DNA from 2 places in the Burkholderia theae genome. Region 1 is predicted to be linked to the other one. Evidence: predicted binding sites of a transcription regulator. Region 1 holds the regulator's gene; the other holds the start of a gene.
The links. The regulator LexA, encoded in region 1, represses DNA repair genes until DNA is damaged. The targets are predictions, from matches to a motif close to ACTGTATNNNNATACAGT.
Positions count from the first base shown of each region.

Region 2: recA (recombinase RecA) is a predicted target of LexA. The motif match lies at 3,053-3,070, and genes of this name have one in related genera.

Region 1 covers NZ_CP183461.1:1,838,088-1,842,908, reverse strand. Annotated here, with positions in the region: gene cysT (sulfate ABC transporter permease subunit CysT) at 1-666, opposite strand, end outside; gene ACN22W_RS08680 (sulfate ABC transporter substrate-binding protein) at 788-1,825, opposite strand; gene lexA (transcriptional repressor LexA) at 2,090-2,737, shown strand; gene ACN22W_RS08670 (hypothetical protein) at 2,763-3,098, shown strand; gene ACN22W_RS08665 (DUF2939 domain-containing protein) at 3,128-3,832, shown strand; gene ACN22W_RS08660 (universal stress protein) at 3,920-4,417, opposite strand; gene nodI (nodulation factor ABC transporter ATP-binding protein NodI) at 4,755-4,821, shown strand, end outside.
Region 2 covers NZ_CP183461.1:3,134,092-3,138,912, reverse strand. Annotated here, with positions in the region: gene ACN22W_RS14800 (MFS transporter) at 1-435, opposite strand, end outside; gene ACN22W_RS14795 (sensor histidine kinase N-terminal domain-containing protein) at 662-2,209, opposite strand; gene ACN22W_RS14790 (response regulator transcription factor) at 2,227-2,955, opposite strand; gene recA (recombinase RecA) at 3,146-4,216, shown strand; gene recX (recombination regulator RecX) at 4,216-4,821, shown strand, end outside.

The DNA of each region.
Region 1 (4,821 bases):
GCCGGCGATGAAGATCACCGAGCCGTATTCGCCGAGCGCACGCGCGAACGCCAGCGCGAAACCGGTGAGCAGCGCCGGCAGCACGGCCGGCAGCACGACGCGGCGGAACGTCAGCCAGCGCGACGCGCCGAGGCACGCGGCGGCCTCTTCCTGCTCGCGCTCGAAATCCTCGAGTACCGGCTGCACGGTGCGCACGACGAATGGCAGCCCGATGAAGGTCAGCGCGACCAGCACGCCGGCCGGCGTGAACGCGATCTTGATGCCGAGCGGCGCGAGATACTGGCCGACCCAGCCGTTGGTCGCATAGACGGCCGCAAGCGAAATGCCGGCGACCGAGGTCGGCAGCGCGAACGGCAGGTCGACGATCGCATCGACGATCCGCTTGAACGGGAACGTGTAGCGCACGAGCACCCACGCGACGAGGAAGCCGAACACGGCGTTGATCAGCGCGCCGCCGAGCGCGGCCGAGAACGTCAGCCGGTACGATGCGAGCACGCGCGGCGACGTGACGGCGGTGACGAACTGGTCCCACGACAGCGTCGCGGTCTTCAGGAACGTGGCGGCGAGCGGAATCAGCACCACGAGGCTCAAATAGGCCACCGTGATGCCTAGCGTCACGCCGAAACCGGGCAGCGCGCTCGGCTTGCGAAAGGTGTACGTCGTCATCGGATGCTCTTGCTGGGTCGTTGCTGCTCATGGGTCCGACGCAAACGCCGGCGCGGTGAATCGCGCCGGCGGCCCGTCGGGGATGCGGCGCACTGCGTGGCGCACCGCTGTGGTTATGGCGTTACTGCGGCTTGTAGATCGAATCGAACACGCCGCCGTCCGCGAAATGCGTCTTCTGCGCATTCGTCCAGCCGCCGAACGTGTCGTCGACCGTGTACAGCTTCAGCTTCGGGAACTGCTTCGTCAGTTCGGCCGGCACGTTCTTCGAACGCGGCCGGTAGTAGTTGCGCGCCGCGATCTCCTGGCCCTGCGGGCTGTACAGGAAATTCAGGTACGCGTCGGCCAGCTTGCGCGTGCCCTTCTTGTCGACCACCTTGTCGACCACCGCGACGGGCGGCTCGGCCAGGATGCTCACCGACGGCACGACGATCTCGAACTTGTCGGTGCCGAACTCCTTGACCGACAGGAATGCCTCGTTTTCCCATGCGATCAGCACGTCGCCGATCCCGCGCTGCACGAAGCTCGTCGTCGCGCCTCGCGCGCCCGAATCGAGCACACCCGCATTCTTGTAGAGCTTCGTGACGAATTCCTTCGCCGTCTGCTCGTTGCCGCCCGGCTTGTGCAGCGCGTATGCCCACGCGGCCAGGTAGTTCCAGCGCGCGCCGCCCGACGTCTTCGGGTTCGGCGTGACGATCGAGATGCCCGGCTTGGTCAGGTCGTCCCAATCCTTGATCCCCTTCGGATTGCCCTTGCGCACGAGGAATACGATCGTCGACGTGTACGGCGAAGCGTTGTCGGGCAGGCGCTTCTGCCAGTCCTTGTTGACAAGCCCCTTGTTCGCGAGCGCGTCGATGTCGTAAGCGAGCGCCAGCGTGACCACGTCGGCCTGCAGGCCGTCGAGCACCGATCGAGCCTGCGCGCCCGAGCCGCCGTGCGACTGCTTGAAGTTGACGGTCTCGCCCGTCTTCGCCTTCCACTCCTTGCCGAACGCCTGGTTGAAGTCCTGATACAGCTCGCGCGTCGGGTCGTACGACACGTTCAGGAAGGTCGTATCGGCCTGCGCATGCGTCGCGACGCCCAGCGCCGCCGCCGCGCCCAGCGCGAGTGTTGCGATCAGGCGGCCCACCCCGCCCACCAGCCCCGTATTGCGCTTCGCCATCCTTGGTTCTCCAGTGTTGTCGGTATTGCGATGTCGGGCCAGTCTAACGAACGGGTTACATGATTAAAAATAATCGTTCTTCATTTTTTAATACTCAAAAGTGCTAACGCAGACGGGATGGACGGTTGCGGCGGATAAACCGGCGTCCGGACGTCGCGGAATCGCGTCGGAACCGGCGCGATCGCGTCGAACCTCACGTAACACTTGAATTTCGCGAAGTACTGTATAAAAATACAGCTCACTGTCTATCCATACAGTTGAGCCATGACCAAACTCACCGCCCGTCAGCAGCAAGTGTTCGACTTGATCCGTCGCGCGATCGAACGCTCCGGATTCCCGCCCACCCGCGCCGAGATCGCGGCCGAACTGGGCTTCAGCTCGCCGAATGCGGCCGAGGAGCACCTGCGCGCACTGGCGCGCAAGGGTGTGATCGAGTTGGCCGCCGGCGCGTCGCGCGGCATCCGCCTGCTCGGCCTCGAAGATTCCCCGCACCAGTTCACGCTGCCGCATGCCGGCCTGATGCAGCTGTCGCTGCCGCTCGTCGGCCGCGTCGCGGCCGGTAGCCCGATCCTCGCGCAGGAGCACATCTCGCAGCATTACGCGTGTGATCCCGCGCTGTTCTCCAGCAAGCCCGACTACCTGCTGAAGGTGCGCGGCCTGTCGATGCGCGACGCCGGCATTCTCGACGGCGACCTGCTCGCCGTGCAGAAGCGCACCGAAGCGAAGGACGGCCAGATCATCGTCGCGCGTCTCGGCGACGACGTCACGGTCAAGCGCCTGATGCGCCGGCCGGGCGGTCTCGAGCTGATCGCGGAGAACCCCGATTACGAAAACATCTTCGTCAAGGCCGGCAGCGCGGAATTCGCGCTGGAAGGCATCGCCGTCGGGCTGATCCGATCCGGCGAACTCTGACATTCCGTCTCGTTAGGAGAACATCATGGAACGCCTTGCCCGCCTGCTGCCTTTCCGTCAATTCGGTCGCCTGCGTCATCTGCGCGGCCGCACGCCCTGCGCACCGCTGTCCGCGGCGGCGCCTGTGGAAGAAGAAGTCGCAGTCGAACGGCAGGCGTCGCTGCTGCCGTCAGCGCTTCCCGCCTTCGCGCGGGTATCGCTGAACGCCGGTCTGAATCACGCGGAACCTGCGCGCCGCGCGCCGGTGCGCGTCTATCACGGCCGTTCGCGCCTGATCATGGTCGGCACGATCGATGCCGTGTGCCGGATGATCGATCGCTGCATCGCCGAGGAACGATCGGCCACGCCAGGCGGTCTCTGATTGCGGAACATTCCCGCACCGGAGGCAACGTGACTGGATCTTCGGGCCGCGCATGGCGGCTCAAGCCCCTGCTGATCGCCGTGCTGGCCGTCGCCGTCATTGCGGCGATCGGTTATGCATATGCGTCGCCATACGTCGCGCTCGGCCGCCTGAAATCGGCGATCGATGCGCGCGATGCGCAAGCCATCAGTGAATATGTCGATTTTCCGTCGCTGCGCATCAGTCTGAAGCAGCAGGTCACGGAAGAGTTGATGCGCCGGATCGACGCGGTGAAGAAGAACAATCCGTTCGCGGTGATCGGTGCGCTGATCGGGTCCGCGCTGATCGGCCCGCTGGTCGATGCATACGCAACCCCGGAGGGCGTGGCCGCGCTGATGAGCGGCTTGCCGCCGCGCGGCAATCCAGGCGAGCGTCCGCCCGAATGGTCGAATCTGCCGCAAGGCAATGCACCGGCCGCACCGCCGGCCAATCCGGCTCCGGCAAGCGCAGCCGTTCCGGGCAGCAACGCGGTCGCCACGGCCGCGTCATCGCCGGCACCGGCCCCTGCCGCACCGGCCAGCGCGGGCGATGCAACGCATCCACCGCACCAGCAGCAAACCAGTGCCGGCTACCGGAATGTCGACGAATTCGTCGTGACCTATCAGCGAAGCGCCGACGGCACCCGCTATGCGGCGATATTCCACCGCTTCGGCCTGTTCTCGTGGAAGCTGTCCGCGATCGACCTGCATGCGTAGCCGGCCGCGGTCGACGCCCGCGCCGCTGATGTGGCGCGGCGCCTGACCGGCGCGAATCGCCGGTCAGGCCGTCGTCAAGTCATCAGATCATTTGCCGCTCGCCGTAGCCGCTTCACGCTCGCGCGCGATTTCGGCCTTCTGCTCTTGCGCGGACGAGCACGCAACCAGAATGCTGCAGTTCACACGGTCGAGCAGTTGCGTATTCCCCGACCCCATCCACCATCTCGACAACCCGCTACGGCACCGGTGGCCGACGACGACGAGGTCAACCTTCAGTTCCGTCGCGAGATTCGCGATTTCGTCGATCGGATAGCCGAACGCGAAATGGCCTTCGGCCTGTACGCCGCGCTCGCGTAGCCAGTTCACGCCTTCCTGCAGGATTTCACGCGCGGTTTCCTCGAATCGGCCACACGCGACGTCGGTCAGCAAACCCGCGCTTTGTGCAATGCTCGAACGCATGTCGACGACCGACAGCAAATGCGTCTCGGCCTTCAGGTCCATTGCGAGATTGGCACCGCAACGCAGTGCCTTGCGCCCTTCGAGCGAGCCGTCGTAACACAGCAAAATCTTGTTGTAGCTAGCCATGAAACCTCCCTATCGCGACAACGAGCCTACGCATTCATCATGGTGCGCCGCAATTCAGGACGCAAGGGATGGAAAACGCTGATTCGCCCCGCTCGGCGCGTGCGCGATGATGCAGTGCACGATCGGTGCGCGCATGCATCGCACCGTGCAGGCATGCCCTGAAGAGACGCAGTCGATGCACTAGAATGGCCCGTTCGTACTCCGGCGGGCCATCAGGCGTCGGCCTCGTGCGCTTCGGTCATGCCCATGTGACACGCATTCGCCCGATCCGTTCGCAAACCGGCCACGCAGCCGACAGCGGAACGCCCGTGCGCCCGCTCACAATGACAACATGCCCATGTCCGTCGCACCGATCGATTTACGGAACGTAGAGAAGCGCTATGGCGACAAGCTCGTCGTCAACG
Region 2 (4,821 bases), 1.3 Mb from region 1:
GTAGGTCGCCGCGCCGCCGTATTCGCCGCCGAGCGCGAGGCCCTGCAGCAACCGCATCGCGATGAAGATCACGGGCGCGGCGATGCCGATCGACGCGTAGCCGGGCAGGAAGCCGACCACGAACGTCGAGATACCCATGATCACGATCGTCACGAGGAACGTGTGCTTGCGTCCGACCATGTCGCCGAGCCGGCCGAACACGATCGCGCCGAACGGGCGCACGGCGAAGCCGGCCGCGAAGCCGAGCAGCGTGAAGATGAACGCGGCGGTCGGATTGACGCCGGAGAAGAAGCTCTTGCTGATGTAGGCCGCGAGTGAGCCGGCCAGGTAAAAGTCGTACCACTCGAACACGGTGCCGAGCGACGACGCGAAGATCACCTTCTTCTCTTCGCCCGTCATCGGCGAGTGCGAAATTTGCCCGCCTAACGTTGCCATGAATCGTCTCCAAGTCCCTTGATATAGATGTGCGGCCGCCTTGGGTGGGCGGGCCTGTCGACGATTATTGGCACGGAAACTTACGGCGCACTGACTTGCACACACAAAACGACTGCGCGTTAACCCGCGCCGAATCGGCTGCCATACGTACCGATTGTGGCGTGAACATCCGGTAAAGCGCCGGTTTCGATGCGATTTCGACGTGCCGCGGTGGTGCGTATCAGGGTTAATCCGGGGCGGTTTCGGCCAGCGGCAGGCTGATGCGCACGAGCGTGCCGGCGAGGCGCGGTTCGTGCTGGTAGACGTGATCGTCGAGCGTCAGCGTGCCGCCGTGCTGCGTGGCGATCTCGCGCACGATCGCGAGCCCGAGGCCGCTGCCGTCGCCTTCGCGGCCGAGGATCCGGTAGAAGCGCTCGACGACGCGCTCGCGTTCGGCGGCGGGGATGCCGGGGCCGGTGTCCTCGACTTCGAGATGCACGAACCGCGTCGTCGGGTCGGCGTGCACGCGCACCGTGATGCGGCCGCCCTCCGGCGTGTAGCGGATCGCGTTGTCGACCAGGTTGCCGAGCATCTCGCGCAGCATCACCGGATTGCCGTCGACGTCGAGCGGCGTGTCGTCCGGTGGGCCTTCGTAGCCGAGATCCATCCGTTTCGCGAGCGCGGCCTGCACCCAGTCGCGCACCGTGCGCCGCGCGAGCGCGGCGATCTCGACCGGCTCGAACGTGAGCCCGCTCGCGCGGTTCTCGGCGCGCGCGAGCGCAAGCAGTTGCGTGACGAGCCGCGCGGCCTGCTCGGAGCTCGTCGCGATCTGCTCGAGCGAGCGTTGCACGTCGGGCGGAACCGGGTGGCGCAGCGCGAACTCGGCCTGCGTGCGCAGGCCCGCGAGCGGCGTCTTCATCTGGTGCGCGGCGTCGGCGATGAAGCGCTTTTGCAGCGCCATGTTCTGTTCGAGACGCGCGAGCAGGTCGTTGAACGACGTGACGAGCGGCTCGATCTCGGGCGGCGCGCGCTGCGCCTCGACGGGCGACAGGTCGTCGGGCCGCCGCGCACGGATGTGCGCCTGCAGCGCGTTGAGCGGCGCGAGCCCGCGCGACAGCCCGAACCAGACGAGCAGGATCGCGAGCGGCAGGATCACGAACTGCGGCAGGATCACGCCCTTGATGATGTCGTTCGCGAGCGCGTTGCGCTTGTCGAGCGTTTCGCCGACCTGCACGAGCACGGGCTGCGTGCCGCTCGATTGCGGCAGCTCGACCGTCGTATACGCGACGCGTACGTCGTTGCCGCGCAGCAGGTCGTCGCGAAACACGACGACGCCCGGCGGCGGGCGATCCTCGTCGCGCGGCAGCGGCATGTCGGCTTCGCCCGCGACCAGCTCGCCGCGCGTGCCGAGCACCTGGAAGTAAACGCTGTCGACGTTGTCCGCGCGCAGGAAGTCACGCGTCTGCTCCGGCAGCGTCAGCTCGGCGACGCCGTTCACCGGGTGGATCTGCCGCGCGAGCACGTAGGCGTTGGTCTCGAGCGTGCGGTCGAACGGGCTGTTCGCGATCGTCTTCGCGACGAGGTAGGTGACGGCGATGCTCATCGGCCACAGCAGCAGCAGCGGCGCGAGCATCCAGTCGAGGATTTCGCCGAACAGCGAGCGCGGGCGCGGGGCCTCGGGCGTATCGGTTTCGTCGGGCGGCGCGAACGGGTTCTCGTAGCGTGCGTCGCGCGCGTCGTCGGCGGCTGATGACGGCGCGCCGGTCGGGGGGCGGGAATGGGCCGGCGTGGCCATCGCGGCGACGCCCGGCTTCAGCGCAGCGGCGTGCCGGCCACCGCGGGCTGGGGCGCTGTCGTGCCGGCCGGCGCGGCGGGCGCGGCTTTCTCGAGGCAATAGCCGAGGCCGCGCACGGTCGAGATCCGTACGCCGCTCGGTTCGATCTTCTTGCGCAGCCGGTGCACGTAGACTTCGATCGCGTTGTTGCTGACTTCCTCGCCCCATTCGCACAGATGGTCGACGAGCTGCTCCTTCGACACGAGCCGGCCGATCCGCTGCAGCAGCACCTCGAGCAGGCCGAGTTCGCGCGCGGAGAGATCGAGCACGTGATCGTTCGCATACGCGATGCGGCCGACCTGGTCGAACGCGAGCGAGCCGTGCCGGACGACGGTCGGGCCGCCGCCCGCGCCGCGCCGGGTCAGCGCGCGCACGCGCGCCTCGAGCTCGTTGAGCGCGAACGGCTTGGCCATGTAGTCGTCGGCGCCGAGGTCGAGCCCCTTCACGCGCTCGTCGACGCTGTCGGCGGCGGTCAGGATCAGCACGGGGAGGTTGGAATTGCGGGCGCGCAGGCGCTTGAGCACGTCGAGCCCGGACATTTTAGGCAGCCCGAGATCGAGGATCAGCAGGTCGAATGTCTGCATCGACAGCGCCGTATCGGCGTCGACGCCGCTCTTCACGTGGTCGACGGCATAGCCCGATTGGCGGAGTGACCGGGTGAGGCCGTCCGCGAGTATGCTGTCGTCTTCGGCGATGAGAATTCGCATGTTGCTGACCGATGGCCGGCAAGGTGTTCGCGCCGGCGCGGTTGTCTCCGAAGTTATTTGTGTACAACGCAGCCTGCATTGCGGGCTTGCATAAAACACTGTTTTTTTATACAGTGTCTGCATTCGTGGGCGGCGCTTGAAAGCGGGCGCGCCTTTAACAGACGCTGCTCATCATAGCAAAGGACGATTCATGGAAGAAAGCAAGAAAGGCTCCGGGATGACCGCCGAGAAGAGCAAGGCGCTGGCGGCCGCACTCGCGCAGATCGAGAAGCAGTTCGGCAAAGGGTCGATCATGCGCATGGGCGACGGCGAGGCGGCCGAAGACATCCAGGTCGTCTCCACGGGTTCGCTGGGGCTTGACATCGCGCTTGGCGTCGGCGGCCTGCCGCGCGGCCGGGTGGTCGAGATCTACGGCCCGGAATCGTCCGGTAAAACCACGCTCACGCTGCAGGTCATCGCCGAACTGCAGAAGATCGGCGGCACGGCCGCGTTCATCGACGCTGAACACGCGCTCGACGTTCAATATGCGTCGAAGCTCGGCGTGAACGTGCCGGAACTGCTGATCTCGCAGCCGGACACCGGCGAGCAGGCACTGGAAATCACCGATGCGCTGGTGCGCTCGGGCTCGGTCGACATGATCGTCATCGACTCGGTCGCGGCGCTCGTGCCGAAGGCCGAAATCGAAGGCGAGATGGGCGATTCGCTGCCGGGCCTGCAGGCTCGCCTGATGTCGCAGGCGCTGCGCAAGCTGACCGGCACGATCAAGCGCACGAACTGCCTGGTGATCTTCATCAACCAGATTCGCATGAAGATCGGCGTGATGTTCGGCAACCCGGAAACCACGACGGGCGGCAACGCGCTGAAGTTCTATGCGTCGGTGCGTCTCGACATCCGCCGGATCGGCTCGATCAAGAAGAACGACGAGGTGATCGGCAACGAAACCCGCGTGAAGGTCGTCAAGAACAAGGTGTCGCCGCCGTTCCGCGAAGCGATCTTCGACATCCTGTATGGCGAGGGCATTTCGCGTCAGGGCGAGATCATCGATCTCGGCGTGCAGGCGAAGATCGTCGACAAGGCGGGCGCCTGGTACAGCTACAACGGCGAGAAGATCGGCCAGGGCAAGGACAACGCGCGTGAATTCCTTCGCGAGAATCCGGAAATCGCACGCGAGATCGAAAACCGCATCCGCGAATCGCTCGGCGTCGTCGCAATGCCTGATGGCGCAAGCAACGAAGCCGAGGCGGTGGACGAAGAAGAGTGATGGTCGCGCGCCGAGGTCAGGCTGGCGAGCCGGAGGAGAGCGACATGCCCGAAACGGCGGGTCGCTCCGGCCGGCGAGCCGGATCCTCGGGCGCCGATCAGCGGGTCGCAGGCAGCCATGCCGCGAACCGCACCGCGACGAGGGCATCCGACGATGCCCTCGTTTCGTTTGAGATTGCCGCGCCGGACGATCCGTTCGACGACGATGAATCGTTCGACGCACACGACCGGCCCCGCCGCCGCGTGTCCGGTGTCAGCTTCCCGGGTGAGCGCGCATCCGACGCGTCCGCGCCCGCCACGGAAGACGTCTATACGCGCAGCAGCCAGCATCCGCGCCGCACGCGCCGTGGGTCCGGCGCTTCTTCTGGCGACGATTCGGGCGCGGGAGAGCGCAAGTCGTCGAAGCCGCCGCGTTCGTTGAAAGGCCGTGCGCTCGGTTATCTGTCGAGGCGTGAATACAGCCGCACGGAACTCGCGCGCAAGCTCGCGCCGTACGTCGGCGAAGACGAATCCGTCGAGCCGGTGTTGGATGCGCTGGAAAAGGACGGTTGGCTGTCCGACGCGCGCTTTGCCGAGAGTCTCGTGCATCGCCGTGCGTCGCGCGTC